One region of the Enterococcus saccharolyticus subsp. saccharolyticus genome, then DNA from elsewhere that is predicted to be linked to it. Evidence: predicted binding sites of a transcription regulator. Region 1 holds the regulator's gene; the other holds the start of a gene.
The links. The regulator HrcA, encoded in region 1, represses chaperone genes, less so after heat shock. The targets are predictions, from matches to a motif close to TTAGCACTCNNNNNNNNNGAGTGCTAA.
Positions count from the first base shown of each region.

Region 2: a site for HrcA is predicted at 4,288-4,314, ahead of groES (co-chaperone GroES). Genes of this name have one in related genera too.

Region 1 covers NZ_CP118957.1:1,064,456-1,081,422, forward strand. Annotated here, with positions in the region: gene PYW32_RS05560 (carcinine hydrolase/isopenicillin-N N-acyltransferase family protein) at 1-136, shown strand, start outside; gene PYW32_RS05565 (DUF4234 domain-containing protein) at 234-671, shown strand; gene PYW32_RS05570 (DUF2752 domain-containing protein) at 656-997, shown strand; gene rimP (ribosome maturation factor RimP) at 1,153-1,626, shown strand; gene nusA (transcription termination factor NusA) at 1,647-2,789, shown strand; gene rnpM (RNase P modulator RnpM) at 2,807-3,103, shown strand; gene PYW32_RS05590 (YlxQ-related RNA-binding protein) at 3,096-3,398, shown strand; gene infB (translation initiation factor IF-2) at 3,411-5,810, shown strand; gene rbfA (30S ribosome-binding factor RbfA) at 5,838-6,185, shown strand; gene truB (tRNA pseudouridine(55) synthase TruB) at 6,309-7,229, shown strand; gene ribF (riboflavin biosynthesis protein RibF) at 7,244-8,179, shown strand; gene PYW32_RS13355 (DUF3923 family protein) at 8,224-8,427, opposite strand; partial or broken gene PYW32_RS05615 (ATP-binding cassette domain-containing protein) at 8,471-10,629, shown strand; gene PYW32_RS05620 (CAP domain-containing protein) at 10,671-11,627, opposite strand; gene PYW32_RS05625 (HAD family hydrolase) at 11,863-12,636, opposite strand; gene hemW (radical SAM family heme chaperone HemW) at 12,705-13,868, opposite strand; gene hrcA (heat-inducible transcriptional repressor HrcA) at 14,109-15,149, shown strand; gene grpE (nucleotide exchange factor GrpE) at 15,166-15,741, shown strand; gene dnaK (molecular chaperone DnaK) at 15,792-16,967, shown strand, end outside.
Region 2 covers NZ_CP118957.1:1,924,026-1,940,992, reverse strand. Annotated here, with positions in the region: gene PYW32_RS09975 (MurR/RpiR family transcriptional regulator) at 1-284, shown strand, start outside; gene PYW32_RS09970 (PTS sugar transporter subunit IIA) at 399-722, shown strand; gene PYW32_RS09965 (PTS sugar transporter subunit IIC) at 734-2,029, shown strand; gene PYW32_RS09960 (6-phospho-beta-glucosidase) at 2,052-3,479, shown strand; gene PYW32_RS09955 (CPBP family intramembrane glutamic endopeptidase) at 3,515-4,153, opposite strand; gene groES (co-chaperone GroES) at 4,360-4,644, shown strand; gene groL (chaperonin GroEL) at 4,695-6,320, shown strand; gene PYW32_RS09940 (sensor domain-containing diguanylate cyclase/phosphohydrolase) at 6,844-9,411, shown strand; gene PYW32_RS09935 (HAD-IIB family hydrolase) at 9,408-10,265, shown strand; gene PYW32_RS09930 (nicotinate phosphoribosyltransferase) at 10,379-11,863, shown strand; gene nadE (NAD(+) synthase) at 11,860-12,684, shown strand; gene PYW32_RS09920 (LTA synthase family protein) at 12,870-14,669, shown strand; gene PYW32_RS09915 (LysR family transcriptional regulator) at 14,877-15,707, opposite strand; gene nrdI (class Ib ribonucleoside-diphosphate reductase assembly flavoprotein NrdI) at 15,742-16,197, opposite strand; gene PYW32_RS09905 (GNAT family N-acetyltransferase) at 16,288-16,851, shown strand; gene PYW32_RS09900 (LURP-one-related/scramblase family protein) at 16,885-16,967, opposite strand, start outside.

The DNA.
Region 1 (16,967 bases):
ATGGAATGGCACTTGGGCGACAGAATGGTCAGTTGTCTATAATCTCGATGATTTTTCTGTCGCGATTAGTAATGATATGAATTACGAAAAGGTTCATCATTTTCCAAAAACAGAAGCGAAAACGAACGGACAATAATGAAATAAAACTAATTTTATTTAAAAATTTGCTTATTTTCTTACCAATTTGTTTGTTTCATTGTATACTAAATTGAAACGAATAAAGGAGAGAAGTTATGCAAAACAACCGTCTTCTTGGACGCGAGCGTTCAGTCTTATTAGTCTTAGTTCTAATTTTTATCACGTGTGGTATTTATTTCTTTGTCTGGATGTATCAAACAACGAAAGAATTGACAGAATATACGGAAGATTATCGTTTGAATCCAGCTTTAGCGTTAGTTTTTACATTTTTAACATGTGGTTTTTATACGCTGTATTGGTGGTATCGTATCAATGATTTGATGATGACAGCACAACATGAAACAGGGTATCAAGTGATAGCAGACAATAAATGGTTATTCATTTTATTTACCATTTTTGGGATTAGTTTTATCAACGTGGCGATTTTACAATCCGATTTAAACCGACTATGGGAGCGCGCCGCCTTAGCTGAAGAACCAGAAATTGCTGAAGCACCATTTAAAACGGATGATGACGAATGGACCGATTATTAATCTGTCCCTTTAAATGGATCACAGGGCTACCTTGTCCGGGATGTGGCATGACACGTGCTTGTCTTCATTTTCTATCAGGAAATATAGAAGAAGCATTTTATTATCACCCATTATTTTGGTTAGTGCCGATTGTTTTTGGTGTGGTCCTTTTTCAAAAGTATCCTTTGGTAGCTAAAATCTATCGTTTACCGTTCTTTTGGCGGAGTGCATTGTTTTTAATTATTGGTGTGTACGTCTATCGAATGGCTGCATTTTTCCCAACACAAGTACCGATGGATTTTGACACGCGGGCATGGCTTCCAAGACTTTTTGCGTTATGGTGGTAGGAAACACGCTGACGCGCGAAGCTTGAATTTATGCCAAAGTTATGTTATATTCATAAATGTAATGATAGTAGAGGTGAGTGAGGGCGAGTTTTTCCCTCACTCTTTTTATGGAATGAACTAAGTTTCATTCATTGAGATAAAGGAGGCGATAAATTTTGAGTACTGTGGTGGAAACTGTAACCGAGTTAGTAACCCCTATTTTAGAGGAACAAAATTTTGAGTTAGTAGAAGTAGAATTTTTGAAAGAAGGCAAGAATTGGTTTCTTCGTGTCTTTATTGATAAAGAAGGTGGCATTGATATTGAAGAATGTGCCTTTGTCAGTGAGCATTTAAGTGAAAAACTAGATAGCATTGATCCGGATCCGATTCCTCAAGCATACTTTTTAGAAGTCTCTTCTCCAGGAGCAGAACGCCCGTTGAAGAAAGAAGCAGATTATCAAAGAGCATTGGGTGAATATATTCATGTATCTCTTTATCAACCACTAGATGGAGAAAAGCAATATGAAGGATTTTTACAATCTTATGATGATGCGGAACTTGTTCTAAAAATTAGAATTAAAACAAGAGAAAAAGAAATTACTGTTGATCGCAAAAATATTGCGAAAGCTCGTCTAGCTATTCAATTTTAAACACGGAGGAATCAAAGACAATGAGTAAAGAAATGTTGAACGCATTAGATGCTTTAGAAGCTGAAAAAGGAGTTTCTAAAGAGATCGTTATTGAAGCATTAGAAGCAGCATTAATTTCTGCTTACAAACGTCATTACGGACAATCACAAAATGTAGAAGTGGAATTCGACCAGAAAAAAGGCAACATCCACGTCTATGCGGTCAAAGAAGTTTCTGAAGAAGTTATGGACTCTCAATTAGAAGTCTCTTTAAAAGAAGCCATCACAATCAACCCTGCTTACGAAATCGGTGACAGAATCCGTTTTGAAGTTACACCAAAAGACTTCGGACGTATTGCCGCACAAACAGCAAAACAAGTTATTTTACAACGTGTACGTGAAGCGGAACGTAACATTATTTATAATGAATTCAGCGCATATGAAAAAGACATTATGCAAGGAATCGTTGAACGTCAAGACAACCGTTACATTTATGTGAACCTTGGCAAAATCGAAGCTGTTTTATCAAAACAAGATCAAATGGTCAACGAATTTTATCAACCACATGATCGCATTAAAGTGTATGTTTCACGTGTTGAAAATACATCAAAAGGTCCACAAGTCTTTGTAAGTCGTAGTCATCCAGATTTATTACGTCGTTTATTTGAACAAGAAGTGCCAGAAGTGTATGATGGTATTGTAGAGATTGTTAGCATTGCTCGTGAAGCAGGCGACCGTTCAAAAATTGCGGTTCGTTCACATGATGCAAACATTGATCCAGTTGGAACCTGTGTTGGACCAAAAGGACAACGTGTTCAAGCGCTTGTTAATGAGTTAAAAGGCGAAAATATGGATATCGTGGAATGGAATGAAGACCCGGCAGTCTTTATTGCAAATGCATTAAACCCAGCAGAAGTTAGCGATGTTATTTTTGATGCAACAAATCCAAAAGCATGTACGGTAGTTGTACCAGACTATCAATTATCATTAGCGATTGGTAAACGCGGACAAAATGCTCGTTTAGCTGCAAAATTGACTGGTTATAAAATTGATATTAAATCAGAATCAGACATGAAAGATTTCTACGCACAACTAGATAACGATGGAATTGTGGAAGAAATTGATGCAACTATTGATGAAGCGGAAACTATTTTAAATGATGAAGCAACATCAGTAGACGAATAATATCTGGAGGGATTCTAATGAAAAAAAGAAAAATTCCTTTGAGAAAATCAGTTGTATCGGGTGAGATGTTTCCCAAAAAAGATTTGTTACGAATTGCCCGCTCAAAAGAAGGCGAAGTTTCAATTGATCCAACAGGTAAAAAACCGGGTCGTGGTGCATATATTGCCATCGAACCAAGTGAAGCACAACTTGCATGGGATAAACGCATTTTAGACCGTGTATTAGAAGCAAAACTAACGGATGAATTTTACCAAGAATTATTAGAGTATGTCACACATCAAAAAGCGCGTCGAGAGTTGTTTGGCAATGAATAAACAAAAAGCGCTCAATATGTTAGGACTAGCAATGCGTGCTGGTAAACTGGTAACCGGTGAAGAAATGACGATTAAAGATGTTAAATCGCAAAAAGCGAAACTCGTTTTAATCGCTCATGACGCTGGTAAGAATACACAGAAGAAAGTAAAGGACAAAAGTTCTTTTTATCAAGTTCCTTGTCTTGACCATTTCGACTCAAATGAACTGAGCCAAGCCATCGGTAAAGACCGAATGGTGGTTGGCATTCTGGATAGTGGATTTGCCAAGAGAATTGAGGAATTAATATTAGGTTAGGAAGGTGATTGCATGGGGAATAAAAGAGTATACGAACTTGCAAAAGAAATTAACAAATCAAGTAAAGAGATTGTCGATAAAGCACAATCACTAGGCTTTGACGTGAAAAATCACATGGGAGTAATCTCAGATAGTGAGGAGAAAAAATTGCGTCAAACATTAGGCGGAGGTGCAGCGCGATCAAATAAACCAGCATCCCAAAAACCAGGAAACCAACAAAATAACGCACAAGGCGAGAAGAAATTCCAATCGCAAAGAAATAATCCTAACTTCCAAAACCGTCAAAATCAAAGTGGGAATCAAAATCAAAACCGTTCAAACAATCAAGGACAACGCGGTCAAAACAATCAAAATCGTCCAAATCAAGGACAACAAAATAATCAAAATCGTCCAAATCAAAATCAAGGACAAGCAACAAGTCAAAACCGTCCAGCACAAGGGCAAAGCAATAATCAAAACCAAAACCGCTCAAACACTGGTCAAGGTCAAAACAACAACCAAAATCGTAACCGTAACAACAATTTCAATAATCGTAACAATTTTGGTGGGAATCAAAACCGTAACAAATTTAACAAAAAAGGCAAAAAAGGGAAACAACATCCACAATCGAATAAACCTGCTGTACCAGCACGTAAGTTCCGTGAATTACCAGAAGTATTAGAATATACAGACGGTATGAACGTAGCGGATATCGCGAAAAAAATCTATCGTGAACCAGCTGAAATCATCAAAAAACTCTTTATGATGGGTGTGATGGTTAACCAAAACCAACCATTAGATAAAGAAACAATTGAGTTATTAGCGACAGATTATGGAATTGATCCACAAGAAAAAGTTCAAGTGGATATTGCAGATATTGATAAATTCTTTGAACCAGAAGAGTTGAAAGAAGAAAATCTAGTTTCTCGTCCACCAGTTGTAACAATCATGGGACACGTTGACCATGGGAAAACAACCTTGCTTGATACTTTACGTCATTCACGTGTAAGTGTGACAAGTGGGGAAGCGGGCGGTATCACGCAACATATCGGGGCTTACCAAATCGATATCGATGGTAAACCAATTACTTTCTTGGATACTCCAGGACATGCGGCGTTTACAAGTATGCGTGCGCGTGGTGCAAGTATCACCGATATTACAATTTTAGTAGTAGCAGCGGATGATGGTGTTATGCCTCAAACAATTGAAGCGATTAACCATGCGAAAGCAGCGAAAGTGCCAATTATTGTAGCGGTCAATAAAATTGATAAACCAGCAGCAAATCCTCAACATGTGATGCAAGAATTAAGTGAATATGAATTAATTCCTGAATCATGGGGTGGCGATACTATTTTTGTTGAAATTTCAGCGAAATTTGGACAAAACATTGAAGAATTGCTAGAAATGATTTTATTAGTTGCTGAAGTGGAAGATTTGAAAGCAGATCCGACACAAAATGCAATTGGTACAGTGATTGAAGCTCGTTTAGATAAAGGCAAAGGCCCAGTAGCGACATTATTAGTACAACAAGGAACACTACATGTTGGTGATCCAATCGTAGTTGGTAATACGTATGGTCGTGTGCGTGTGATGACGAATGACTTAGGTCGTCGTGATAAAACCGCTGGCCCAGCGACTCCAGTTGAAATTACAGGATTAAATGATGTACCTCAAGCAGGTGACCGTTTTGTTGTCTTTGAAGATGAGAAAACAGCTCGTGCAGCCGGTGAAGAACGTGCGAAACGTGCATTAGTGGAACAACGTGCATCAAGTTCTCGTGTCACATTAGACAATTTATTTGAAAGCCTAAAAGAAGGCGAATTAAAAGACGTTAATGTTATTATTAAAGCTGATGTTCAAGGTTCTGCCGAAGCTTTAGCTGCTTCATTGAAGAAAATTGATGTGGAAGGCGTTCGTGTAAATATCGTCCATTCAGCAGTAGGTGCGGTGAATGAAAGTGATGTCACTTTAGCTGCAGCAAGTAATGCGATTATCATTGGATTTAATGTACGTCCAACACCACAAGCGAAACAACAAGCTGATGCGGAATCTGTAGACATTCGCTTACACCGTATTATTTACAAAGCAATTGAAGAAATTGAAACAGCGATGAAAGGAATGCTTGATCCTGAATTTGAAGAAAAAATTACAGGTCAAATGGTTGTTCGTGAAACGTATAAAGTTTCTAAAATTGGTACAATTGCTGGTTGTTACGTAACAGAAGGCTTTATCCGTCGTGATAGTGGCGTTCGTGTTATCCGTGATAATATCGTTATCTATGAAGGTGAATTAGCTAGCTTGAAACGCTTCAAAGATGACGCAAAAGAAGTGAAATTAGGCTTTGAATGTGGTGCGATGATTGATAAATTCAACGACATCAAAGTAGATGACGTAATCGAAGGATTCGTTATGGAAGAAATCAAAGCAAAATAATTACGTTAGAAAATAGGAGGTCTTCACATGGCCAATTATCGTGATCGTAGAGTTGCGCAAGAGATTTTGAAAGAAGTCAATCAAATCTTGCGAAGAAAAGTTCGTGATCCTCGTGTCCAAGATGTGACTATTACAGATGTACATGTGACCGGAGATTTACAACAAGCAACCGTGTATTACAGCATTTTATCTGATTTAGCTTCAGATAAACAAAAAGCGCAACGTGGGTTAGAAAAAGCTACTGGTTTAATTCGTCGTGAATTAGGTCATGAATTATCGCTTTATAAAACCCCTGAATTAATCTTTGAATTAGATGAATCTGTCGTATATGGCAACAAAATCGATGAAATGATTCGTAATTTAAACAAAGACTAAACGAGACGGAGACGAGACGACAGTGTTTCGTCTCCGTTTTTTGTTTTCGGAAATTCCATCATGCGCAAGAGAAGGCCAATATGTTATAATAATTGAGGTCAAAAAATAAATTGAGGTGTATCCATGAACGGCATTTTACCACTATGGAAAGAACGCGGCATGACGAGTCATGACTGTGTATTCAAATTAAGAAAAATCTTACATACTAAAAAAGTAGGGCATGGCGGAACGTTAGATCCAGATGTTGATGGTGTGCTACCAATTTGTATTGGAAAAGGAACGAAAGTCATTGAATTTCTTAGTGAATCAGGAAAAGTCTATGAAGGAGAAATTACTTTAGGGTTTAGTACGACCACAGAAGATGTTTCGGGTGAAATTGTGGAACAGCAAGCAATTAATACTCCTTTTTCTACTGAACAAATTGATCAAGCAATGCAACAATTGACGGGAGAAATTACGCAAATTCCACCGATGTACTCAGCTGTCAAAGTGAATGGGAAACGATTGTATGAGTATGCACGAAACGGTGAGACTGTAGAACGTCCACAGCGTAAAGCACAAATTGATGTGTTTGAACGAATGACAGAACCCATCTGGAATAACGAAACGAAAACACAATCGTGGCGTTTTCGTGTGGTTTGTGGCAAAGGTACTTACGTCCGCACGTTAGCAGTCGATACTGGCAAAACATTAGGTGTGCCAGCACATATGTCGGATTTAACTCGCACCGCTAGTGGCGGTTTTACCAAAGAGCAAGCAGTAACTTTGGCGCAAGTCGCAGAAGCAATGGAAAAGAATGAACTGGGACAAATTTTATTGCCAATTGAATTTGGAGTAAAAGATTTTCCACGCGTTGATATTACTGAAGTTTTATGGAAAAAGGTCAAAAATGGGATGCGTTTGCCTTATGAAGAATTTGGTTTCACGCAAATGCCTACCACAGCTTTTGCTGTCTTTTACCAAGAAAAAGTCGTTTGTTTATATCAACCACATGAACGACAAAAAGGGATTGTCAAACCTTTAAAAGTATTACAAACAGAGTGAGGAGAAAAAATAGAATGAAAGTAATTGAAATTCGTCATCCTTATGAAAAAACAATGATTCCAACAGATGACGTTGTCTTAGTGATGGGCTTTTTTGATGGTGTGCACCGTGGGCATCAAAAAGTGATTCAAGAGGGAAAAAAGATTGCTGATGAAAAAGGATTGAAATTAGCAGTTATGACCTTTAATCAACATCCATCCATTGTGTTCCAAAAAGTCCAACCTGAATTAATGCGTTACTTAACAAGTTTAGAACAAAAGAAACAGTTGATGGAAGAACAAGGTGTTGATTATTTATATATCGTGGAATTTACATCGGCTTTTGCAAGTTTGAAACCACAAGATTTTGTTGATCAGTATATGGTTGAATTAAATGCAGCTTATGTTGTGGCGGGCTTTGATTACACCTATGGACCCAAAGATGTAGCAAATATGGCTTGTTTAGCAGAGTATGCTAAAGGACGTTTTGATATTTTAACAGTTCCTAAAGAAAGTTTAGAAGAACGTAAAATTAGTTCAACGCGTATTCGCGAAGATTTAGATGCTGGTCGTATGGAAGAAGTGACGGAATTGTTAGGGTATATCTATGAAATCGATGGGACTGTTGTTCATGGTGATGCTCGTGGACGTACGCTAGGTTTTCCAACTGCCAATATCAAAACAAAGAGTACCACTCGTTTACCCAAAGAGGGTGTGTATGTCACAGAAATAAAAGTTGGCGATAAATGGTACCCATCGATGGGATCAATTGGTCATAACGATACCTTTGAAAAAGGACGTCAATTGACAGTCGAAGTCTATATTTTGGATTTCAAAGAAGATATTTATGGTGAGCATGTTAGTGTACGCTGGAATCATTTTTTACGTGATCAAGTAGCCTTCGATGGTGCCGAAAGTTTGATTAAACAATTGCGCCAGGATGAATGTGATACACGTGACTATTTTGAATGAAAATAAAAAAACAGGGTTGATTCGGCGAATCAATCCTGTTTTTTTTATCTTTTTTGTTTATTTCTTAAACTCAGTCCCCAGGTAAATTGACAAAGAAAAATAAATAGAAAGAAAATAAAAAGCAAAATGAAAGAAATCATTTGGAGTTCTACTGTCTGAATCGTGCCAGCAGCTTCCGATTTGCGAAAAAGAGTATACCCAACTGTTACAACAAATAAAATAGACCATTCTGAATATAGGACATTAATTGAACAATTTCATCATTTGCACTAAGCTAAACATCAATTGACAGTGGTGACGGGCGTTTCGGGTTCAGGAAAATCATCGCTAGTATTTGATACATTAGCTGCTGAATCGCGTCGAGAATTAAATGATACATTTCCTAGTTTCTTACAACATTTCTTACCTAAATATGGTCGTCCTTCAGTGGGAAAAATAGAAAATTTACCAGTAGCGATTGTGATTGAACAGAAAAAATTATCTCCCAATTCACGTTCAACTGTGGGCACTTATACAGAAATCTATACTTTTTTACGTTTATTATTTTCACGAGTAGGTGAGCCTTTTGTAGGTTATTCTGATACATTTTCATTTAATCATCCAGATGGAAAGTGTCCAACGTGTGATGGCTTAGGGTATGTCACGACAATCGATATTCATCAATTAGTTGACTTTGATAAATCTTTAAATGCAGACCCGATTCATTTTCCAACATTTGGCAAAGACGCATGGCGCTGGAAACGCTATGCGTACAGCGGATTGTTTGACTTGGATAAGAAAATCAACGACTATTCTCCCGAAGGATTAGCCCTTTTTTTACATGCCCCCAACAAAAATTGAAAAACGCTCCTGAAAAATGGCCTAAAACAGCTTTATATGAAGGGATTATTCCTCGCATGGAACGTAGTATTCTGCATTCTGATGAAGGAAAGCGACATCAAAAACAACTTGATCGTTTTGTGACTGTTCAAACGTGCCACGATTGTCAGGGAAGTCGCGTAAATGAAAAAGTACGTAGTTGTAAAATTAATGAAAAAAGTATTGCTGATTTAGTAGAATTATCTTTAGATGAGTTGCAAGCATTCATAGCTACCGTTGATGCCCCGTTGGCAATTGATTTAAAACCAGAATTAACTAATCAGCTGCAAGCGCTCATTGACATTGGGTTAAGCTATTTAACGTTGAATCGTTCAACTAGTAGTCTATCTGGTGGGGAAGCACAGCGGATTCGTATTTCTAAATATATTAATAATGCGTTAAATGATGTTCTTTATATCTTAGATGAACCTAGTGCCGGACTATATTCGAAAGACATTGAACGGATTAACCGAGCATTGCAACGATTAAAAGCTAAAGGAAATACGGTTGTGTTAGTCGAACACCATCCACAATTGATTCAAACGGCTGATTATATCATTGATATTGGACCAGCGGCTGGTGAACAGGGGGGACAAGTTCAATTTGCGGGACCGTATCATGAATTTCTAAAGCAACCTACAATAACTAGCCAAGAATTGCAAAAAATGATCCCTGTAAATGACACGCCACGTCACCCCCAAGGATGGTTAGCGGTTGAACATGCGAATTTACACAATTTAAAGGATGTTTCAACAAAAATCCCATTAGGCGTTATGACCGTTTTATATGGTGTTGCAGGTTCGGGAAAATCTTCTTTTGGCGAAGTGATTCGCCAAACTGCTTTAGAAAATAAGCAAGAAGTTATTGCTATCTCTCAAAAAAGTATTGGCATTAATTTACGTTCTACACCATTAACGTATTTAGATATTTTTAGCGATATTCGTCAGCTATTTGCTAAAGAAAATCAGGTGAGTACGACTTTATTTAGCTATAATTCCAAAGGTGCTTGTCCGCATTGTAAGGGAAAAGGGGTAATCGTTTCTGATATGGCGTTTATGGATGATATTGTGACAGAGTGTGAAATTTGTCATGGCACACGGTATCGTCCAGAAGTGTTGGCGTATATGTATCAAGGAAAAACGATCGTCGATATTTTAGATATGACGGTTAACGAAAGTAGCCAATTTTTTGCTGGTGAAACGTTTGTGAAATAATTAACGATGTTAGTTGAAGTTGGTTTAGGCTATTTACGTTTAAACCAGTCGTTAACCACACTTTCTGGTGGTGAGCTTCAACGCTTGAAATTAGCGAATCAACTGCATAAAAAAGGTGCTTTCTATTTATTAGATGAACCAACCGATGGACTGCATTTAAAAGACATTGAACAATTATTAGAGTTATTCAATCGTTTAGTTAATCAAGGGAATACATTAGTATTACTTGAACATCATATGAGTGTCATTAAACGTGCCGATTGGTTGATTGAAATTGGGCCAGAAGGTGGCAGTCATGGGGAACAAGTCATGTTTACGGGTACACCACAACAATTACTGGCTTCAGATGATCAAATTACGAAACCGTATATGTCCTAAAAAAGAGAGACGCTCATTCATTCGAATGGACGTCTCTCTTTTTATTTATAAAATAATTCTGTAAAATAAGGTTGATTTTCTTCATTGAAGGAAACACCAATTCCCAGATTTTCAAACCCATTATTTAAAATATTCTTGCGATGCCCTTCTGAATTTAGTAATCCTTGATGTGCAAAAATACTACTTGCTTGTCCATAAGCTAAATTTTCACCTGCTAATGTATAGGAAATCTGATCATCATTCATCCGATCGAAAGGTGATTTTCCTTGTAAATTAATATGGTCAAAATAATTATTATCTGCCATATCTTTACTATGCTTGCGTCCGGTTGCTTGTGCTGCCGAGGACCAATTTAAAACAGACAACCCACGTTTGACACGAGAAGCATTAGTTAAATCAAACAATTGTGTCTCAAAACCTGTTTGCAAATCAGTTGATTGAGTTGCGTAAAGATAATTTTTGTTTAATTCTAATTGCTCTTCGATAATTTGTACGGCAGTAACTTGTTCACCTTCGTGTAAATCGTAAAAGAAGGTGATGTAGTTATTATCTACAAGATAAACATCATATTCGCCTTCACTATTAATGAGATAATTGTAGAGACCTTTACGAATGGCACTTTCTGGTTCGCCCAGTAATTCGCGAATGGTTTGTTTGTCTGTCCCCACATGAATATCAAGGGTTGAAGAAAGTAATTCTTGGTTGGTAAATAAGCCACGAACAGTATTATCTTGGTCATAAGCAACCATTAAAAAATTTTGATAGTTTTGATGGTAAGTTGCCCATTGTGTGCCATATTCATTTTGTGTTTGGCTTTGTGCTGTTCCATACATTGCTTCAACGTCTTGCTTCGTCGCACCAATTTCAACATTTCCAACTGAAAAGGTTTGTGATTCTGGCTGTGATAAATCTAAAGGAGGAGGTGTTGATTCCTCATTAGTGATTAATTGAGAGAAAGATTGTTGGACAAGCTGTGTTCCTTCTGTCAATAAATCCAACCAAAAAGCACGTGTGAAAAATAATAAAGCGAGGAGACAGAGAAAATAAAAAATCCGTTTTAAGATAAAAAGCACCTCCTAATAAGTATACTATACTGGATAATTCGCAATTTAGAGTAGGTAGAAAGCTGAAAAATGCTTTTTTTAGTTTTTCTTAATTCTTTTTAGTAAGTAGAAAGAAAAAAGAGACTATGGATAAGTCTCTTTAACAGTAAAATAGTTTCAATTTTATTATTTACAATTTTTCAATAATCGGTAAAATTTCCGCTAATCTAGCTACTTCGTGGGTTGGTTGCACAGTCTCGGGCGTTTGTTGGTGATGGTTAATCCAAATATTGGGGATTCCTGTCCGATTCGCCCCTAAAATATCAGTCATTAAATTATCGCCAACCATAATGGCTTCTTGTGGTACGACCGCTGCTGTGGTTAGTGCAAATTCAAAAATTTGCAAATCGGGTTTACCCACACCAACCTCACCTGAAATAATAATATGCGTAAAATAAGGAGCAATCTCAGGTGTTAAAGTTAATTTCGTCCGTTGTAGTGAAGGTGAACCATTGGTGATTAATACTAATTGATACTTGTCTTTTAATTGATCTAACACCGCAAAAGTTTCTGAATAGACAAATGGATGTTTTTTACGTTCAACGACAAATTGTTGCGCAAGTTGTTTACCTAACACCTTATCGTCAATACCACATGCTTTTAAACCATTCGTCCAAGCATCGACTTGATACTTGTTGATTAATTGATGCATTTGTTGGAATTCTACACCTGAATCATCAAACGTGCCCCAAAGTCCTTCAAAAGGATTGATTCCAATCATTTGTGTGAATGGATAAGTTGGATAGCTTTGGTATAATTTTGTTGCTTCTTGTCTAACGGCCTCTTCAAATCTTTCTGGATCAAGTGATGCAACAGTTTTACAAGTTTCTTGAAAGGCCGTTTTAATACTTTTTTTATCCCATAATAAGGTATCATCTAAATCAAAAAAAATAGTTTTAATCATCTGTTTTCCCCTTTGTAGAGCCATAATTAGCTACATTCTAACAAAGATTAAATGAAAAAGGAATAACTTTATTTCGGTAGTAAGAATTTTTCGAAAACTTCATTCCCAATAAACAGTCCTTGTTGTGTGAGCCGAATTCGATCATCTTCGACAACTAACCAATTGTTCTCGATTAATTCTGGTAAAATGTTTCCATAAACATCCATGAATGAACGATTAAATTTTCTAGCAAAGTGTTGTTGTGAAATTCCTGATCGTTTACGGAGTCCTAAAAACATTTCTTCTTCAATTTGATTGTCAATCGTTAATGGTTCTGTTTCAACAATCGGCAAGTTGTTTTCACGTAATGGCCGTAGATAATGTTGAATCGGTCCAAAATTTTTATAGCGCTCATTTTTTAAATACCCACTGGCGCCTGCACCAAATCCGTAATAATTTTCATTGTTCCAATAGACCAGATTGTGTTGGGATTCTTTCCCTGGAATAGCGAAGTTACTAACTTCGTATTGGTAATGTCCAGCTTTTTCCATAGCTTCAATGGCTTCTTCAAACATTTTACTCTCAACTTCTTGCGAGGGTAATTCTAATCGACCTTGACGCACCCAGTTCATAAATTGTGTTTTATTTTCTAAAATCAACGAGTACATTGAATAATGAGGTAAACCTAATTCAATGGCTCGATGTAAAGTATCGCGAAAATCTTCGAGTGTTTGTCCAGGTAGCGCATAAATTAAATCAATACTCACATTATCAAATTGATTTTTTTCAAGTACACGAATGGTTTCATAGACATCTTCAGCGGTATGTTTACGACCGATTTTTTTTAATAAGCGATTATTGAAGGTTTGTACGCCCATCGATAAGCGATTCACCCCATGATGTTTCATTACGTGCAATTTTTCTTCTGTTAAATCACCAGGATTGGCTTCAACTGTAAACTCTTTGGTGGTATTAGTAGGGAGTAAACGATGAATTCCTGTGAATAGAACATCTAATTGGGCAGCGGATAAAGAAGTAGGCGTACCTCCACCAATATAAATAGTTTCAGAACAATCGGTGGGATGAAGTTGTAGCGTTAATTCAATTTCTTTTAGCAAAGATTGAATGTATTCATCCACAGGTTGCCCTTCTAAAAAAACTTTATTGAAATCGCAGTAATAGCAGATGTGTTCGCAAAAGGGGATGTGAATATAAGCCGATGTATTTGTCACTCGGGGTGTTTCTTCAAACATAAATGTGTTTCCTCCATTATCACAATTTCTGTGATCCATTGTATTCGACAAATAGTGTACCATACTTTATTAACTAGACGATATATAGAAGACTTTTTTGGTGTAAAAAAGAAATTAGCACTCTGATGGATAGAGTGCTAAAATTTGAGTGTTTCTTCTTGACTTCTATTTTAAATATGATATATTTATACATGTAGTTAGCACTTAGAAGATAAGAGTGCTAATTAAGAGGTGATAAATTTGTTAACAGAAAGACAAGAAAATATCTTGCGTCTGATCATCCAAAATTATACAAATTTAGGCCAGCCAGTTGGCTCGAAAAAATTAATGGAGGATGGCATCGAAGCAAGTTCAGCGACGATTCGTAATGAGATGAAGACGCTTGAAGATTATGGACTGCTTGCAAAAACACATTCTTCTTCAGGTCGAGTTCCTTCAATGACTGGTTATCGGTATTATGTCGATCACCTATTGACACCTTCGAAAGTAGATAGCGGAGAAGTTGCACTGATTCGTCAGTCTTTTGGGAAAGAATTTCATGAGATTAATGAAATTATTCAACAGTCTGCGAATATTTTATCTACCTTGACAAGTTATACTGCATTGTCACTTGGACCAGATGTAAAGGATCGAAGACTCACTGGTTTTCGAATTGTTCCTTTAAACAATCGCCAAATCATTGCAATTATTGTCACAGATAAAGGAAATGTGGAAAGTCAAATCTTTTCAATTCCTAAAAATTTAAGTAGTGAAGACCTTGAAAAAATGGTTCGTATTATCAATGATAAATTAATCGGGCAACCGCTCATGAATGTTTATCATAGGTTACGAACTGAAATTCCGATGATTCTGCATAAATATTTTCAAACGACTGATGGCGTGTTAGATTTATTTGATGGCATGCTAAATCATATTTTTGAAGAGAAGGTTTTTGTCGGTGGACGAATGAATTTATTGAATTTCGAACACAGTCAAGATGTGGAACAATTTAAGTCGATGTATTCTTTTATGAAAAACTCAGAAAACTTAAATCAGTTATTAGCTCCACGTGATGGTGCCATACAAATTCGTATTGGGACAGAACTTGGCGATAACCTATTGAATAATATGAGTATGATTCAGGCAAGTTATGATATTGAAGGACACGGAAAAGGAACCATTGCTTTATTAGGGCCTACTAGCATGCCTTATTCAAAAATGTTTGGTTTAATCGATGTATTTCGCCAAGAATTAGCTTTAACCTTAGCCAATTATTATCGATCATTAGATTCTGATAATTAGCTAGTTAATCAATAGCATGATTTCAAATAGAAGGGAAGTTAGTCCATTGTCAGAAAAAGAAAAAGTTTCTGAAGAAGTAACGGAAACAAATGAAGTAGAAGAATCGACAGTAGACGAATCTACAGAAGAAACAGAAGTTGTTTCTGAAGTCGATGAACTGAAAAAACAACTAGAAGAAACTGAAGACAAATTCTTACGTGCACGCGCTGAAATCGCAAATATTACAAATCGTAATCGCAATGAAAGAGAATTGTTGCAAAAATATCGTTCGCAAGATTTAGGTAAAAAATTATTACCGGTGATTGATAATCTAGAGCGTGCGATGAATAGTGAAGTAACTGATGAACAAAGCGTCAGTTTGAAAAAAGGTGTGGAAATGGTGTTAGAAAGTTTACGCCAAGCATTAAAAGAAGAAGGAATCGAAGAAATTCCAGCGACAGGTGTTGCTTTTGATCCAAATCTACATCAAGCTGTACAGACTGTACCTGCATCGGATGATTGTCCAGCAGATACGATTGTTGAAGTCTTACAAAAAGGCTATAAATTACATGATCGTGTGTTGCGTGCAAGTATGGTTGTTGTGGCACAATAATAAAATTGATAATTTGATTGAAATGAATACAAACAAAGGAGATCTTTAATATGAGCAAAATTATTGGTATTGACTTAGGTACAACAAACTCAGCTGTTTCTGTATTAGAAGGCGGCGAAGCAAAAATTATTACAAATCCAGAAGGAAACCGTACAACACCATCTGTTGTGTCTTTCAAAAACGGTGAAATTCAAGTTGGTGAAGTAGCAAAACGTCAAGCAGTGACAAACCCTAACACAATTTCATCAATTAAACGTCATATTGGTGAAGCAGGTTATAAAGTAGATGTAGAAGGTAAATCTTATACACCACAAGAAATCTCAGCAATGATCTTACAATACATCAAAGGTTTTGCAGAAGATTATTTAGGTGAAAAAGTGGAGAAAGCAGTTATCACTGTCCCTGCATACTTTAACGATTCACAACGTCAAGCAACAAAAGACGCTGGTAAAATTGCTGGTTTAGAAGTTGAACGTATTGTCAACGAACCAACTGCAGCAGCTTTAGCTTATGGTTTAGATAAAACTGACCGTGATGAAAAAGTCTTAGTATTTGACCTTGGTGGTGGTACATTTGACGTATCAATCCTTGAATTAGGTGATGGTGTCTTTGACGTATTATCAACAGCAGGTGATAATAACCTTGGTGGGGATGACTTTGATAACAAAATCATTGACTACATGGTAGAAGAATTCAAAAAAGAAAACGGCATTGACTTAAGTAAAGATAAAATGGCTGTTCAACGTTTGAAAGATGCTGCTGAAAAAGCGAAAAAAGACTTATCTGGTGTAACAAGCACACAAATTAGCTTACCATTTATTACAGCTGGTGAAGCTGGTCCATTGCACTTAGAATTAACATTAACTCGTGCGAAATTTGATGAATTAACTGCTGATTTAGTAGAACGTACAAAAGTTCCAGTACGTCAAGCATTAAAAGATGCAGGTATTTCTCAATCTGAAATTGATGAAGTAATCTTAGTTGGTGGTTCTACTCGTATTCCTGCAGTAGTTGAAGCTGTCCGCAAAGAAACTGGCAAAGAACCAAACAAATCAGTAAACCCTGATGAAGTAGTAGCTATGGGTGCTGCTATCCAAGGTGGGGTAATTACTGGTGATGTGAAAGATGTCGTATTACTTGACGTAACTCCACTTTCATTAGGTATTGAAACAATGGGTGGCGTATTTACAAAATTAATCGATCGTAATACAACTATTCCAACAAGT
Region 2 (16,967 bases), 860 kb from region 1:
TTGTGTTATCTGTGTCCGGAGAAACGCCAGAAGTTCTGGACAAAGTGAAAGAATTCAAACGATATGGTGCCGCGATTTTGAGTATTACCAATGATGAACATTCAACGATTGCGCGTTTTTCTGATTATAATTTGTCCTATTATATGCCGGAAATCATTTACGGAAGAAGTGAAAGTCTAAATATTACCACGCAAGTACCGGTGATTACATTGCTAGAAGTCTTAGCGCAACAAGCCAGTCATAAAATTTATCTGACAAATCAAACAGATTCTGCTCATGTGTAGAATCTGTTTTTTTTCTTGGAACCTGTTTCTATCTTGTTTCCAACTCTTTTTTTAAGAAAACTTTTTGTTTATATTTAGTAATGTAAACGGATACCTAAGCAGAGGGGAGAAAAAATGGAAGAAAAAAATTTAGAAGCAATCATGGGATTGATCATGTATGGCGGGAATGCTAAGAGTGATGCGATGGAAGCTATCGCAGCTGCAAAGTCAGGAAATTTGGCATTAGCCAATCAAAAAATGATAGATGCTGAAGCGTCGTTGGTGGAAGCTCATCATGCTCAAACAGGCTTGTTGACTCAAGAAGCACAAGGAAATCAGATGACCGTGACATTATTAACTGTTCATTCTCAAGATCATCTGATGACAGCAATTGCTTTTAAAGATTTAGCAAAAGAAATTATTGATTTATATCGTTATATCTACGAAAATAAGGAATAAGAGAGACTGCTATGAATGATTTTATGAATGAAAAAGTATTGCCACCGATTTTAAAATTCGTGAATACGAAAGCGATTACAGCGTTAAGGAACGGAATGTTATACACAATGCCATTTACGATTGTGGGTTCGATTTTCTTATTGCTTTCCAGTTTTCCCGTTCAGACTGTTGCTGATTGGGTAAAAGATTCGGGACTAGGTGTTTATTTTGACCAAGCATACGGTGCATCATTTGCAATTATGTCAATCTTTGCGGTTATGGGTATCGCGTATTCGTATGTGAAAAATGAAGGTTTTGAAGGCTTACCTGCTGGGATGATTGGGTTAGTTGTCTATTTGTTAACGATGCGTTCCACAGTAACGGATGCGGAATCAGGAATTACAATCGGCAATGTCATTGATAAAAGTTGGACTAGTGGACAAGGAATGAGTAGTGCCATTTTAGTAGGATTATTCGTTGGTTGGGGATATTCATGGTTCTTAAAACGAGATATTCGGATTAAATTACCCGAACAAGTACCTGCCAATGTTGCAAATTCCTTTACAGCACTTATTCCAGCATCGGTGTTAATTACAGTAGCGATGATTGTTTATGCTATTTTTGATATTGTGATGAAAACGACCGTTGTTGAATGGATTTATGATGTGATTCAAAGTCCAATGCAAGGTGTAACAGACTCTCTGGGCGGCGCATTATTACTTGGTTTTTCAACTCCGTTTCTTTGGTTTTTTGGTGAGCATGGTTCGACAATTGTTGGTGGGATTATGGGCCCAATTTTACAAGCCAATTCTTTGGCAAATTCCGATATTTTAAATTCAGGCAAAGAATTAACTTTAGCCAATGGTGGACACATTGTCACACAGCAATTTTATGATCAATTCATTAATGTTACAGGTGCAGGCATGACGATTGGTTTAGTGATGTTTATGGCAGTATTGGCACGTTCTGCGCAATACCGACAATTGGGACGGTTATCGTTAGCACCAGCCTTTTTTGGTATTAACGAACCTATTGTGTTTGCTACACCGATTGTTATGAATCCGATTATGGTCATTCCATTTATTTTAACACTAGTTGTTTCTAGTATGATTACTTACTTTGCTTTGTACACTGGATTAGTACCACTATTTACTGCCATTCAAGTGCCATGGACAACACCACCTGTTATTTCTGGTTTTTTAATTAGTGGATGGCAAGCAGCATTATTACAATTAATTGTTTTAACAATTGGTTTCTTTATCTATTTCCCATTTGTCAGAAAAATGGATCAAATTAATGTAGCACAAGAACAAGGGGAAGCAATTTAAAAAAAGAAAAGGACGTGTAAATATGTTAAGAAAAGATTTCTTATGGGGCGGCGCAGTTGCTGCACATCAATTAGAAGGCGGTTGGCAAGAAGGCGGAAAAGGAGTCAGTGTCGCTGATGTTATGACAGTAGGTGCCCATGGTGTTCCTCGTCGTATTACAGATGGAGTTATCGAAGGAGAAAACTATCCAAATCATGAAGCGATTCAGTTTTATCATCATTATAAAGAAGATGTAAAATTGTTTGCGGAACTAGGCTTAAAATGCTTCCGTACATCGATTGCTTGGACACGTATTTTTCCAAAAGGAGATGAAACAGAACCAAACGAAGCTGGATTACAATTTTATGATGATTTATTTGATGAGTGTCTAAAGCACGGTATTGAACCCGTGATTACCTTATCTCATTTTGAAATGCCGTATCATTTAGTTACGGAGTACGGTGGTTTCCGTAATCGTAAAGTGGTTGATTTCTTTGCTCGTTTTGCAGAAGTTTGTTTTACTCGTTACAAAGACAAAGTGAAATACTGGATGACATTTAATGAAATTAATAACCAAGCAAATTACGTAGAAGATTTTGCACCATTTACCAATTCTGGTTTGAAATACGTTGAAGGAGAAGACCGTGAACAGATTATGTACCAAGCAGCGCATTATGAGCTTGTTGCTAGTGCAAAAGCTGTTGCAATTGGACATGCAATTAATCCTGATTTTCAAATTGGTTGTATGATTGCGATGGTTCCAATTTATCCATATTCTTGTGCGCCAAAAGATATGATGGCAGCAACAGTTGCCATGCAACGTCGTTATTGGTTTACAGATGTTCATTGTAATGGAGAATATCCAAGTTATATCGATGCGTACTTTGAACGTAAAGGCTATCAATTAGATCGTACAGAAGAAGATTTTGATGTGCTGAAAAAAGGAACCGTTGACTATATTGGTTTTAGTTATTACATGTCATTTGCAATTAAAGACAATGGCAAAGCACCAGCCTTTGATTATGATGAAGCACATGACCTAGTGCGTAATCCAAATGTTGATGCGTCTGATTGGGGGTGGCAAATTGACCCAATGGGCTTGCGTTATGCAATGAACTGGTTTAATGATCGTTATGAGCGTCCATTATTTATTGTCGAAAATGGCTTTGGAGCGATTGATGAAATTGATCCTGAAACCAATCGTGTCGAAGATGATTATCGTATTGATTATTTAAAAGCGCACATTGAAGCAATGAAAGAAGCCGTTGAATATGATGGCATTGATTTAATGGGTTATACGCCATGGGGCTTTATCGATTTGGTTTCTGCTGGAACAGGCGAAATGAAAAAACGCTACGGCTTTATCTATGTTGATAAAGACAATAAAGGCAAAGGAACGTTGGCACGTAGCAAGAAAAAGTCATTTGATTGGTATCAACAAGTGATCGCAACCAATGGCGAAGAATTATAAGAAAAAACCGTCTAGCGTAATTGCTAGACGGTTTTTTAAATGGAAATGCCCATTGAATGGACAATCACATTGACAACTACAACAAGCGTATTCATACCAACATGAGCGAGGACAGAAGTCCAAATTTTTCCAGTGTGATAATAAAGGAAACTAAAGAAAAAGCCCAAAGAAAAATACAACAATAAATGACCGTCTTGGTGAATAAGCGCAAATAAAAAGGCACTGATACTAATTGCGAACCACACATTGATATATTTTTCTAAAAAACCAGTAATCGCACGACGGAAAACGAACTCTTCCATGATAGGACCACCTATCATGACAGCAATCGCAAATAGTGGTTGTTGTAAAACTACTTTAATAATATTTTGCGTATTTTCAGAAGTAAGCTCTTGGCCAAATAATTGTTCCGCTTGCAAGACAATATTTTGTAAGAAAATAGCAGCGAAGATACCACCAAAACCAAAGCCGATAATTTTCAGCCAATTGACGTCTCTTTTTTCAAACGATAAGTATTCTGTTTGCTTCACATATAAGCCGATTAAGATGATCGCACCTAAAAGATATAAAATGGTGGTTGCTAACACTTGGATAGATATAGGTAAAAAAGCAGGTGTTAAGAAAGCAGCGGCATAACAGAAAATGGTTAAGAGACTATATTTTTTGATAGACATAAAATCCTCCTCTCATATGTCTTCTATTATAGCAAACTAAAAATGAATTGTTTTACCAATTTTGACTTTTATCAAAAAAATGATTCAAAAGACTTGCATTTTAGAATGAAAATAAGTAATATTAGTTTTGTAAGTTAGCACTCTACAAGAGAGAGTGCTAACGTTAATAAATCAAAACTATCAGAAATTAATTGGAGGGATTTATCGTGTTAAAACCATTAGGTGATCGTGTATTGATCGAAGTCGCAAAAGAAGAAGAAAAAACTGTCGGAGGACTTGTTTTAGCATCTGCAGCCAAAGAGAGACCGCAAACAGGAACGGTTATCGCTGTCGGTGAAGGTCGCGTCTTAGATAATGGTGAACTAGCAGCTGTACCAGTCCAAGTTGGTGACACTGTATTATTTGAAAAATATGCTGGTTCAGAAGTAAAATACGACGGTAAAGAATATCTGATTTTTTCAGCAAAAGATATCGTCGCAATTGTAGAATAAGCAACAAAGAGACAAAAAATATAAAAAAATTTTTTGAGGTGAAATGAATCATGGCAAAAGACATTAAATTCGCAGAAGATGCTCGCGCAGCAATGCTTCGTGGTGTAGATAAATTAGCAGATACAGTAAAAGTAACATTAGGCCCTAAAGGTCGTAACGTTGTTTTAGAAAAATCTTATGGTTCACCATTAATCACAAACGATGGGGTAACGATTGCAAAAGAAATCGAATTAGAAGACCATTTTGAAAATATGGGGGCAAAATTAGTTTCTGAAGTTGCTTCTAAAACGAACGATATTGCTGGTGATGGTACAACAACAGCAACTGTTTTAACGCAAGCAATCGTTCGTGAAGGCTTGAAAAACGTAACAGCTGGTGCCAATCCATTAGGCATTCGTCGCGGGATTGAATTAGCAACTAAAGCTGCAGTCGAAGAATTACACAATATTTCTTCAATCGTAGACTCGAAAGAAGCAATTGCTCAAGTAGCCGCTGTTTCTTCAGGTAGCGAACAAGTAGGTGATTACATCGCTGACGCTATGGAAAAAGTTGGGAACGATGGCGTAATCACAATTGAAGAATCAAAGGGAATTGAAACAGAATTAGATGTGGTTGAAGGTATGCAATTTGATCGTGGTTACTTATCACAATATATGGTAACAAACAACGATAAAATGGAAGCAGAATTAGAAAATCCATACATCTTAATCACAGATAAAAAAATCTCAAACATTCAAGATATCTTACCTTTATTGGAACAAATTTTACAACAATCAAAACCATTGTTAATTATTGCGGATGATGTTGATGGAGAAGCATTACCAACATTAGTCTTGAACAAAATTCGTGGAACATTTAACGTAGTAGCAGTGAAAGCACCAGGATTTGGTGATCGTCGTAAAGCAATGTTAGAAGATATTGCTATCTTAACTGGTGGTACTGTTATCACCGAAGATTTAGGTTTAGAATTGAAAGATGCAACGATTGAGACATTAGGTCAAGCAAGCAAAGTGGTTGTTGATAAAGACAACACAACAATCGTTGAAGGTGCAGGTACAAAAGAAGCGATTGCAGCACGTGTACAAGTGATTAAAAATCAAATTGCTGAAACAACTTCTGATTTTGACCGTGAAAAATTACAAGAACGCTTAGCGAAATTAGCTGGTGGGGTTGCCGTAATTAAAGTCGGTGCACCAACTGAAACAGAATTAAAAGAAATGAAATTACGTATTGAAGATGCCTTGAATGCCACTCGTGCCGCTGTAGAAGAAGGCATGGTTTCTGGTGGTGGTACTGCTTTAGTGAATGTAATCAATAAAGTAGCTGCTATTGAAGCTGATGGTGATGTGGCAACTGGTATCCGTATCGTTTTACGTGCACTAGAAGAACCAGTACGTCAAATCGCTGAAAATGCAGGATATGAAGGGTCAGTAATCATTGATCGTTTGAAAAATGCAGAATTAGGGATTGGTTTCAATGCGGCAACTGGTGAATGGGTAAACATGTTAGAAGCAGGAATTGTTGACCCTACAAAAGTAACTCGTTCAGCATTACAAAATGCCGCTTCTGTCGCTGCATTATTATTAACAACAGAAGCAGTTGTTGCTGACAAACCAGAACCAGCTGCACCGGCAGCACCAGCAATGGATCCATCAATGATGGGCGGAATGATGTAATATCGAGAAACACTTAACATTGTTTCTTAGTAAAGAGGAATGAAGCGACCAACAAAATCATTAGTGATTTTGTTGGTCGCTTTTTTATTTGATCGATGCAAACAATTGATTTATTACTTTCTGCACATTTTTATTTATATATACCAATGACAAAAGAGAAGCTACGCATGCTTCCATTAGTTGATTTACAAGGGCCACGTTATGAGTAGTTGGATGAGATGATTGACTTCTTAGTGAAAAATAAGTATAAGCTAACAGAAATAAAATTGGGCTATCAATGGCAAAAAAATGCCGATAGTTTGCTAAAAATAACAAAATGAAATAACGAATTTTCTTTATTCAATAAATTGCTAAATGATAGTACAAGAAATTTCATCATTTCGTGTTTTATTTTTTTTTATTAAACAACAAAAAGAATCATTTTGTGAAAATGATACGAGAATTGCTTTTCTGAAGAACGCTTGCTAAAATAGGGAAGAATTGAACAAACTAGAAGAAATGGTACAAAACTGGTGGTAGATGAATGATTAAAGACAAAATGTTAGGTGCACAGGCAATGAATCCATTAGGTAGTTGTCAGATTGAACTTATTTTTGATTCAGAAGCATGTGTTATTGACTTCCGACTGAAAGAGATGAATACAATCTTTGCAACATATTTAGATTGGAAGCAAGAAATGGTAGGAGAAAAGCTATCGACGCTTTTTAAAGAATTTCCTCATGAAGAAAAAATTTGGTTGTCTTTATGCAATCATGCAATACAGTACAAGAAGACGCGGGAGTTAACGTATTCTATGGCAAGTGCCAAGCGTTGCTTAACACTTAGCGCAATGCCTCTAGGTCAGAATCAGATGGTTCTTTTTTTACGACCAGCAGATGAACAACTTGCTCGTCAAAAAGAAGCAGAAGCGCGTATGGAAGTATTACGTGTTGTAGAACCACTATTTGAAAGTAAAAATTATGCAGTCGCTTTGTTAGAATTTAAAGAAGGCGTCTATCGTTATGTTAAAAACAATGACTTATACACGCAGTTGACCGGACTAGATGATTTAGCAGAAAAATCTATTTCAGTTGTGTTTAAATCAGCGTTGCGCCAAAAAATAGAACATTATTTGGATGAAGCTATCCAAACGAACCGCTTGGTGCAATATGAACGCAGTTATGAAGTCAATGAACGTGAATTTACGTTGTATACAGAATTAACGCCAATTGTTAGTACGTATGGCATTCCCTATATTTTATCGTATAGTAAGGATGTTTCAGAAGTAAATAAATTCAAAAAAGAAAATCGTCAGTTAAGTAAAAGATTACGCGCAATGTTTGACCAACATGCGGCAATTAAAATCATTTTTGATGTAGAAACAGAGAAAATTTTGTCAGTGAATCCTTCTGCTTGTGAGTTTTATGGGTATACAGAAGAAGAATTTTTGAACTTACATCTTTCAGATATTAATCAATTATGTTTAGAAGAACTATATAAAGAACATAACAATAAAGGGCATGGCAATACCTTGCTCAGTTCGATTCCACAAATTTTAAAAAATGGTGAAGTCCGTTTATTAGATGTATATTGTAGTACGATTTGGGATGGCAGCGAACGAGTCACTTATGCGATTGCTTATGATGTCACGGATCGAGAGATGTTGCGTCAAAAATTAATACATGAGGAAGAGTTGTTACGCATTACGCTACAGTTGATTGGCGATGGTGTGATTGCGATGGATAAACAAGGGAATATTACCAGTTTTAACGATGAGGCTGAAAAAATTACCGGATGGCAAAGTCATGAAGTATTAGGGCAATCGTTTGCGGATATTTTTACCATTTACGATGAAAAAACACGGGAGAAAATTGATTTATCAGATCATGCGATTGTGTATAAAGAATCCCGAGTGACGCTGGAAAATACGGCGTTGCTTTTAACCAAAGAAAAACGATGGTTGCCGATTGCAAAAAGTGAAGCATCGATTAAAGACCAGCATGGTCAGTATCAAGGCGTCGTAATCGTGTTTCGAGATATCCAAAAAGAAATGGAACAACTCCAGCAAATCAAGTTTTTAAGCTATCATGACCCGATTACGAAATTATACAATCGTCATTATGTTGAAAAACATTTTTCATGCTTTAGTCAGCCGAGTAATTTTCCAATCACGGTTATTATGGCGGATGTTAATGGCTTGAAATTGACAAATGATGTATTTGGCCACAAAGCAGGCGATGAATTACTGAAAGAAATTGCGGAAGTTTTTAATGAAGTATTTACGGAACAACACATTATTTCTCGTTGGGGTGGCGATGAATTTGTCGTCATTTTACCTAAAACCCAGTTACAAGAAGCCGAAGAAATGGTTGAAAAAATTCATCAAACGACCATTAATGTACCGAGTATTGTCGGCGTGAATGCCAGTGTGTCATTAGGCTTTGCGACAATTACGGATACCAAAAAAACAATTATGGAAGCGATGAACGAGGCGGAAGAATATATGTATCATCAAAAATTACTTGATGGAAAAAGTTACCGTCACGCCATTATTAATAGTTTGTTGGCTACTTTATATGAAAAAAGCAATGAAACCGAAGAGCATTCACATCGTTTAGTCCATTATTGCCAAGCAATTGGGAAAAAAATGAAACTAACATCCAATGAGTTAAATGAACTTGACCTATTGTGTTTACTGCATGATATTGGTAAAGTGGGAGTAGATCCGAATGTATTAAACAAACCAGGAAGATTAACTGACAGTGAATGGCGTGAAATGAAGCGCCATGCTGAAATTGGTTATCGTATTGCCCAAGCCACGCCAGAGCTAGCACCGTTTGCTCATTTGATTTTATCGCATCATGAGCGTTGGGATGGTAAAGGTTATCCGCATAAATTATCAAAATGTGACATTCCACTTGCTTGTCGTATTCTTGCTGTTGCTGATTCGTATGATGCGATGACAAATGATCGTGTTTACCGTAAAGCTTTATCGAAAGAAGCAGCGTTAGAAGAAATTCGTGTCAACGCAGGGACGCAATTTGATCCAAAGGTTGTCGACATTTTCCTGAGTATATTAACCGATGAAGAGCAAGAAAGGGACAACAAATGAATATTGTATTTGCAGATGTAGATGGCACGTTTCAAGATTTTGGTCAAACCGTACCCCCCATTAATTTAGCAGCTGTTCGAGCACTCCATGATCAGGGCGATCATTTTGTTTTTGTCACAGGACGAGGCTATGAATTAGCACAAGAATTATTAACAACGACCAATCTTCCTTGTGATGTAATCTTTGGTAATGGGGCAGGCATTAAGTTAGAAAATGAAGAACCGCAGTTGAGCAATTGTCTCGACCACCAAGTGTGTTTGGCTATTTTAGCAATTTTAGAAGCCGAAAATACCTTTTATTTTATCCATACGGACCAAGGTGTCTTTTTAAATACAGCGACACGTTACCAAGAACATTTTGATGCGTTGCATGTCAAGTTTGAAGCAGAACTAGGTGCAATTGGCTTAGAAGTGATGGACTATAAGGAAGCTTATTTCACCAAAGAATGTCAAAATGTGTTAAGTGTTCCAACATTTATTCAAGAACATCCAGAACTAAAAATCATTAAAGTTGAATTAATGGAAGCAGACGATACGCAAAAAGAAGCATTGCGTGCCAAATTAGCAATGGTAGGTGCATATGTCTTTGAATCCTATCAACAGACATTAGAAGTCGTGAATCCTTTAGCAACCAAAGGAGCAGCTATTTTGTCGTATATGAAAAATTTTCCAAAAGCAAAAAGTTACGGCTTTGGTGACGGTGAAAATGATTTGCCAATGTTTGAAGTAGTTGATATTTCAGTAGCAATGGCAAATGCCAGTCAGGAAGTGAAGGTTGCCTGCATGGAACAAGCTGGCGAATGTTCTGAGGGTGGACTAGGCACGTATATCTTTGACCACATCATCGAAAAATAAGGTAGAAATGGGAGCGATAGTGAAAAAACTATCGCTTTTTTGCGCTTCATTCTGTATTTTTTATTTTTTTTGTTATAATAAGAGATAGAAATTGATAAGGGAGTTACTAGCGTATGCAAAAAACATATACAGATGACAGTTTGACGTTACACACAGATTTATATCAAATTAATATGATGCAAACTTATTGGGAATTGGGTCGTGCTGACTTGCACGCGATTTTTGAATGTTATTTCAGAGAAATGCCTTTTAAACATGGATATGCCGTTTTTGCGGGATTAGAACGTTTGGTAAAATATTTAGAAAATCTAACATTTACAGAAACTGATTTGGCGTATTTACGTGAAGTTGGTGGTTATTCCGAAGAATTTTTGGCGTATTTAAAAGAATTTAAATTTAGTTGTACGGTGCGTTCTGTGAAAGAAGGCGATTTAGTCTTTAATAACGAACCATTGATTCAAGTGGAAGGACCGTTAGCGCAAGCACAATTAATTGAGACAGCTTTATTGAACATGGTAAATTTCCAAACACTTATTGCAACAAAAGCTGCTCGTATTAAATCAGTCATTGGTGATGATCCATTATTAGAATTTGGGTCTCGTCGTGCACAAGAAATGGATGCAGCTATTTGGGGAACGCGTGCGGCCTTTATTGGTGGTGCAGATGCAACAAGTAATGTACGCGCTGGGAAAATTTTTGGGATTCCAGCGAGTGGAACACATGCCCACTCTTTGGTTCAATCGTATGGCAATGATTATGATGCATTTATGGCATACGCCAAAACCCATAAAGATTGTGTCTTTTTAGTCGATACCTACGATACCTTGAAATCAGGTGTGCCAAATGCGATTCGGGTTGCTAAAGAGATGGGAGATAAAATCAATTTCTTAGGTGTTCGGATTGATAGTGGGGATATGGCCTATATTTCTAAAAAAGTTCGCGAACAGTTAGATGAAGCAGGATTTACAGAAGCCAAAGTATACGCATCGAATGATTTAGATGAAAGTACGATTTTAAGTTTAAAAATGCAAAAAGCTAAAATTGATGTCTGGGGTGTGGGGACAAAATTAATCACCGCTTACGATCAACCAGCTTTAGGCGCAGTCTATAAATTAGTCGCTATTGAAAACGATGAAGGTGTACTAGAAGATACGATTAAACTATCAAGTAATGCGGAAAAAGTTTCGACTCCAGGGAAAAAACAAGTTTGGCGTATTACGCGTAAAGTAGACGGCAAATCAGAAGGTGACTACGTTACATTATGGAATGAACAACCGACAGAACAAGACAGTATCTTTATGTTCCATCCGGTTCATACGTATATTAATAAAACGGTCACAGACTTTGAAGCGCGTCCGCTATTACACGATATTTTTATCGACGGTCAATTAATTTACGATTTACCTGATTTAGAACACATTAAAGCTTACTCTCATCAATGTTTAGATGCATTGTGGGATGAATACAAACGTGACTTAAATCCACAACCGTATCCTGTTGATTTATCACAAGAATGTTGGAACCACAAAATGGCGATTATGGAGAAAGTTCGTAAACAAGTTCAAGCATTTAATGAACAAGGAGGAGCGAATTTATGAGTTTACAAGAAGAAATCATCAAAGAATTAGGGGTCAAACCAGAAATTGACGCGTATGAAGAAATTCGTCGTAGTATTGATTTTTTGAAAGCTTATTTATTGAAACATCCATTTTTAAAAACCTTTGTTTTAGGAATTAGTGGTGGACAAGATTCTACTTTAGCTGGACGTTTGGCGCAATTAACAATGGAAGAAATGCGTCAAGAAACCAATGATTCAGACTATCATTTTATCGCAGTACGTTTACCTTATGGCGAACAAGCGGATGAAGAAGATGCGAAAAAAGCATTGGCATTCATTAATCCAGATAGTCAATTAGCAGTGAATATCAAACCAGCTGTTGATGCACAAGTGGCCTCTTTGGAAGCAGTTGGAGTAACCGTTTCTGATTTTAACAAAGGGAATATCAAAGCACGTCAACGGATGATTACGCAATATGCGATTGCTGGAGAATTTTCGGGGGCTGTTTTAGGAACCGATCACGCTGCGGAAAATGTCACAGCTTTCTTTACAAAATTTGGCGACGGTGGCGCAGATATCTTGCCTCTTTTCCGTTTGAATAAACGTCAAGGGCGTCAATTATTAGCGGAACTAGGTGCACCAGAAGAATTGTATTCAAAAACACCAACAGCTGATTTAGAAGACGGGAAACCATTGATTGCCGATGAAGTCGCTCTTGGAATTACCTACGATGCTATTGATGATTATTTAGAAGGAAAACAAATTTCTCCAGAAGCACAAGCAACATTAGAAAATTGGTGGCGTAAAGGGGAACATAAACGTCACTTGCCAATTACCGTGTTTGATGATTTTTGGAAATAACCATCAAGGGCTGTGACATAAGTCGTTGAACAGTAAAATATCCGAACAATAGAAGATTGATGATGTCCATTCTATTGTGTTCGGATATTTTTAGCTTGTTTTTACTTATGTCACAGCCCTTATTCTTTTATTTACAAGTTTACAAAAGAAGCTTAAAATAAAACACGAATAAAGGAGGGTGTGTATTGAACATAAATGCTAAAGTTAAATATAGTATTGCAGCAGTCTTGAGTATTGTAGGGATTCTTTTGAGTAATCTCTATTTGCAATGGTGTCAAAATAATCTATCGACTGATTTAGCACTGAAATTCGCTTTTTCTTGGCATACAGAAAAGTTTCTTTTAGGTAGTCTTGTGCTGGGAATTTTTTATTTGTTTTTAATTAGTTTGGCAGGTTCATGGATTGCTGGAACGACATTTTATAGTGTGTTTGTTTTGCTGATTGGTTATGCAACATATTTAAAAATGTTGTATCGACAAGAACCCATTTATCCAGATGATTTAAAAATGGTTACCCAATTTGATTTATTAAAAGAAATGATTGGTACGGGACCGTTTGTGGTCGCCATTTTAATTGTGATTGGTGCATTAGGAATTTTTGGTTGGCAATTGTATCGTAGTTTTTATTTACCTAAAAAAAGACAAATCGTACGATTGTCTGTGTTAGCGATTAGTTTTTTAGGTTTGGTGTATGTCAGTCACTTTAACGATGAAGCAAATATATTGCGCAAAGCATACAACCGTACCGCGTTATGGATTCCATATTCACAGCAAATGAATTACTATAATACCGGTTTTATGGGTGGGTTTTTATTTAATTTGCGTGTTGAAGCGATGGAAAAGCCAGAGAATTATTCTAAAAAAACAATTACGGAAATTACTGAGAAATACCAACCGACTAAAAAAGAAGACACCGAAGCGCCGAATATTATTTATATTATGAGTGAAAGTTTTTCTGATCCAAGTCATTTAAACGGCTTGGAAATTACTGGTGAGCCGTTAAAAGAATATTATGCAAAAGCCAAACAGACCTACAGTGGTAAAATGTTATCCCAAAACTATGGCGGTGGTACAGCGAATATTGAATTTGAAGCATTGACTAGTTTTTCAATGGAATTGTTCAATCCGCAAATGACAACACCCTACACGTTATTAGTGCCAAAAATGGAGCAGTTACCGTCACTCGTTTCGTTGACAGCTCAACGAGGGTACGAGACAACAGCCATTCATCCGTATGATACTTCTATGTATAAGCGTAAAGATGTCTATGATATCTTAGGCTTTCAAAAATTTTTGGATCAAGATACGATGACACATACCGATAAAATGGAAAAAAATCCTTATATATCGGATAAAGCAGCTTATGATGAAATCATGGATATTTTAGCAGATACTGAAAATCCGCAATTTGTGCATTTAGTGACAATGCAGACACATATGCCTTATGGGGGCAAATATAAAACGTTGCATTATCCAGCGCAAGGCGAGGGCAATATGAATAGTATTGGGAATTATTTACAAGATATTGCGTATAGTAGTCAAGCGTTGAGTGATTTTATTCATCGTGTCGAACAATTACCTCGACGCACATTAATTGTTTTTTGGGGGGATCATTTACCAGGGATTTATTCGGATGAAATTCAAGCAGAAAACGAGCAAATTGCTCTGCATGAAACGGAATTTTTGATGTGGGATTCCCAAAATAAATGGGCATTTGACCCTGATCAAGTGACCAGTCCTTTTTATTTTGCGCCCAATTTATTTGAACGAAGTAACTTACAGTTAACGCCATTTTATGAGATGCTATTAGCATTGGAAAATAAACTACCCGCATTTGAAAAGGGAATGTATCTTCAAAATGGGCAATGGCAGTCAGAATTATCTTTAGATAAACAAACGCAAGAAATCTATGAGGAATATCGTTTGATTCAATATGATATTGTTCAAGGTGAACAGTACAGCGTGGACAAAAAGTTTTTTGAATAGCGATTTTGTTTCACGAAGAAAAAAGACGTAAAAAATGTGAAAGCGGAACAAGTGTGGCTAATAAACGATTTGTTCACTAATTCAATTGTAAATTTTCTGTGAAACGTGAAAATTATGAAACATTCCTAGAGTAAATATGTGGATAAAAAAGAAGCCATCTCAAAAAAGAAGGCTTCTTTTTAGTACGCGCAGAAAATGATGTGCGGTCTATTCTTGGTTATTGGCTTTTTTTATCTGTACTTGGATAAATGTGGAAACAGCTGCTAATTCTTCCGAAACAACTTTTTGCCTAGTTACAAAATAAAGGCTGCGTTGATTGCCCATATCTAAAGAGCGCCAAGGGATGGAAGAATCAAGTGCTAATTTAGAAATAATAGTTTTACCTACGCCATTTTTTAGCAAAGATAATGTCATTTCATGATTATTTGTTCGGATAAGGTGAGGCACTAAGTTACGGATTTTTAAATAATTCTCATTGATTTCTCCTAAAGGTGACCCGGATTCAGGTAAGAGCCAATAATTAGAAGATAAATCTCCCGCTAATACCAATTCGTCTTCCGCAATCAGGAAACGATCAATCTGAGCGCTGCGTTCAGGTGTTTCAATCAGTCCAAAATCTACTTTTGATTTTTCTAAATCATGAATGATTTTCTCACTAGACATAATGGGAAAACTAAAATCAATCATCGGAAATTCTTTGACCAAGATAGGAACCAATTTTGGAATCAGATAAGCTCCGCAGGTTTGCGAACTGGCAAAAATACATTTCTCACGGAAATTTTTTTGCGTATTGACGTGATGCATGGCATCTTCCCATTCTTCAATAATTTTTAGAATTCTTGGGTATAAAAAATCTGCTTCTTTCGTGGGAATAATTTCTTGTTTTCCATTACGAATGAATAGTGAAACGTTTAAATGGTCTTCTAATTTTTTGATTTGTGCAGAAACTGTCGGTTGTGACAAAAAAAGACTATCTGCAGTTCGTGTAAAATTATGTGTCTCATATACCGATAGAAACGTTCTTAATACTTGAAACAAACAATCACCTCATTTTAATTCTCATCCATGTTGTTTACTGTGCTTTTTTCCATTCTGCAACTAATTGCTCGTAAATTGTCTCAATCTCCGAGTTGTTGCCACGAAGTTCAAAATCTGCGAGTAAAGGCACATCAAATTGTTCGCTATATTGTTTAGCAGTTAAGCAGTATTGATGTCCAAAGTTTTTATTGCCACTACCAATGACACCTAGACAGTAGTTCGCGTTATTTTCAAAAGCGATATATTCACGTAATGTTTCTGTCAAAATTTCTTGGTCGCCATTATCGACACCGTTGCCTCCTTCTAAGTAAGTAGGGACAATCGCAAAAAACGGTTCAGTCATCGCTGCTTCTAAACTGTTGTCGTGAATTTCTTTTGATTGTATAATAGGAAAATCAGTATTTTCTGCGTGTTTTTGCTCAGATAATGCGTGCATCCGTGTGACAAAGGATCGTGTATTACCTGAAATTGAGATATATAGGATATTCATAGTGTACGCCTCCTATCAAACAGTATAACAAAAAATAAGAAATTCAGCAGACTAAAACCTATTTAGATGGAAGGAAAGAAGGGAAGAGAAATGATTCGATTTGCAACATCAGAAGATGGAATTTCAATTGCGAAGTTAGTTCTTGTTATTTTAAAGGACATGGAACTACCATTTGTCCAAGAGGTGGGCGAAGCAAAAACAATTGAAATTTTGACGGAAGCAGTGAAAGACCCTACGTATCGTTACGGGTATAAACGAGGATTAGTCAAAGAGGTTGATGGGAAAATTGCCGGTATTGCGTTTGGTTATCCTGACGAAGAAGAACCAATTGTTGATAATGCCTTAACCCGTGTATTAACAGAGATGGGGATGACAGATCGTCCTTTATTTATTGACCCAGAAACTTTTCCAAATGAATGGTATTTAGATACCATTTGTGTGGATGAAGCCTTTCGTGGACAAGGAATTGGTTCAGAATTACTCGATGCGTTAGATCGAATTGCAAAAAGAGAAGAAAAATCAGTGATTGGTTTATGTGTGGATCAAGCCAATCCCAATGCGCAACGGTTATATGAACGCAAAGGATTTTGCGTAGTCGGCGAACAAATGCTTAGTGGTCATCGATACAATCATATGCAAAAGACAATTGATTAAAAAAAACATGCAGAACACGTCTGCATGCTTTTTTCAATCAAAGGTATCCGCAAATTTAAATTGGTATTCTAACGCTTCTTTGGCTTTACGATTGTAGAGCCAATAGTCTAAGACAG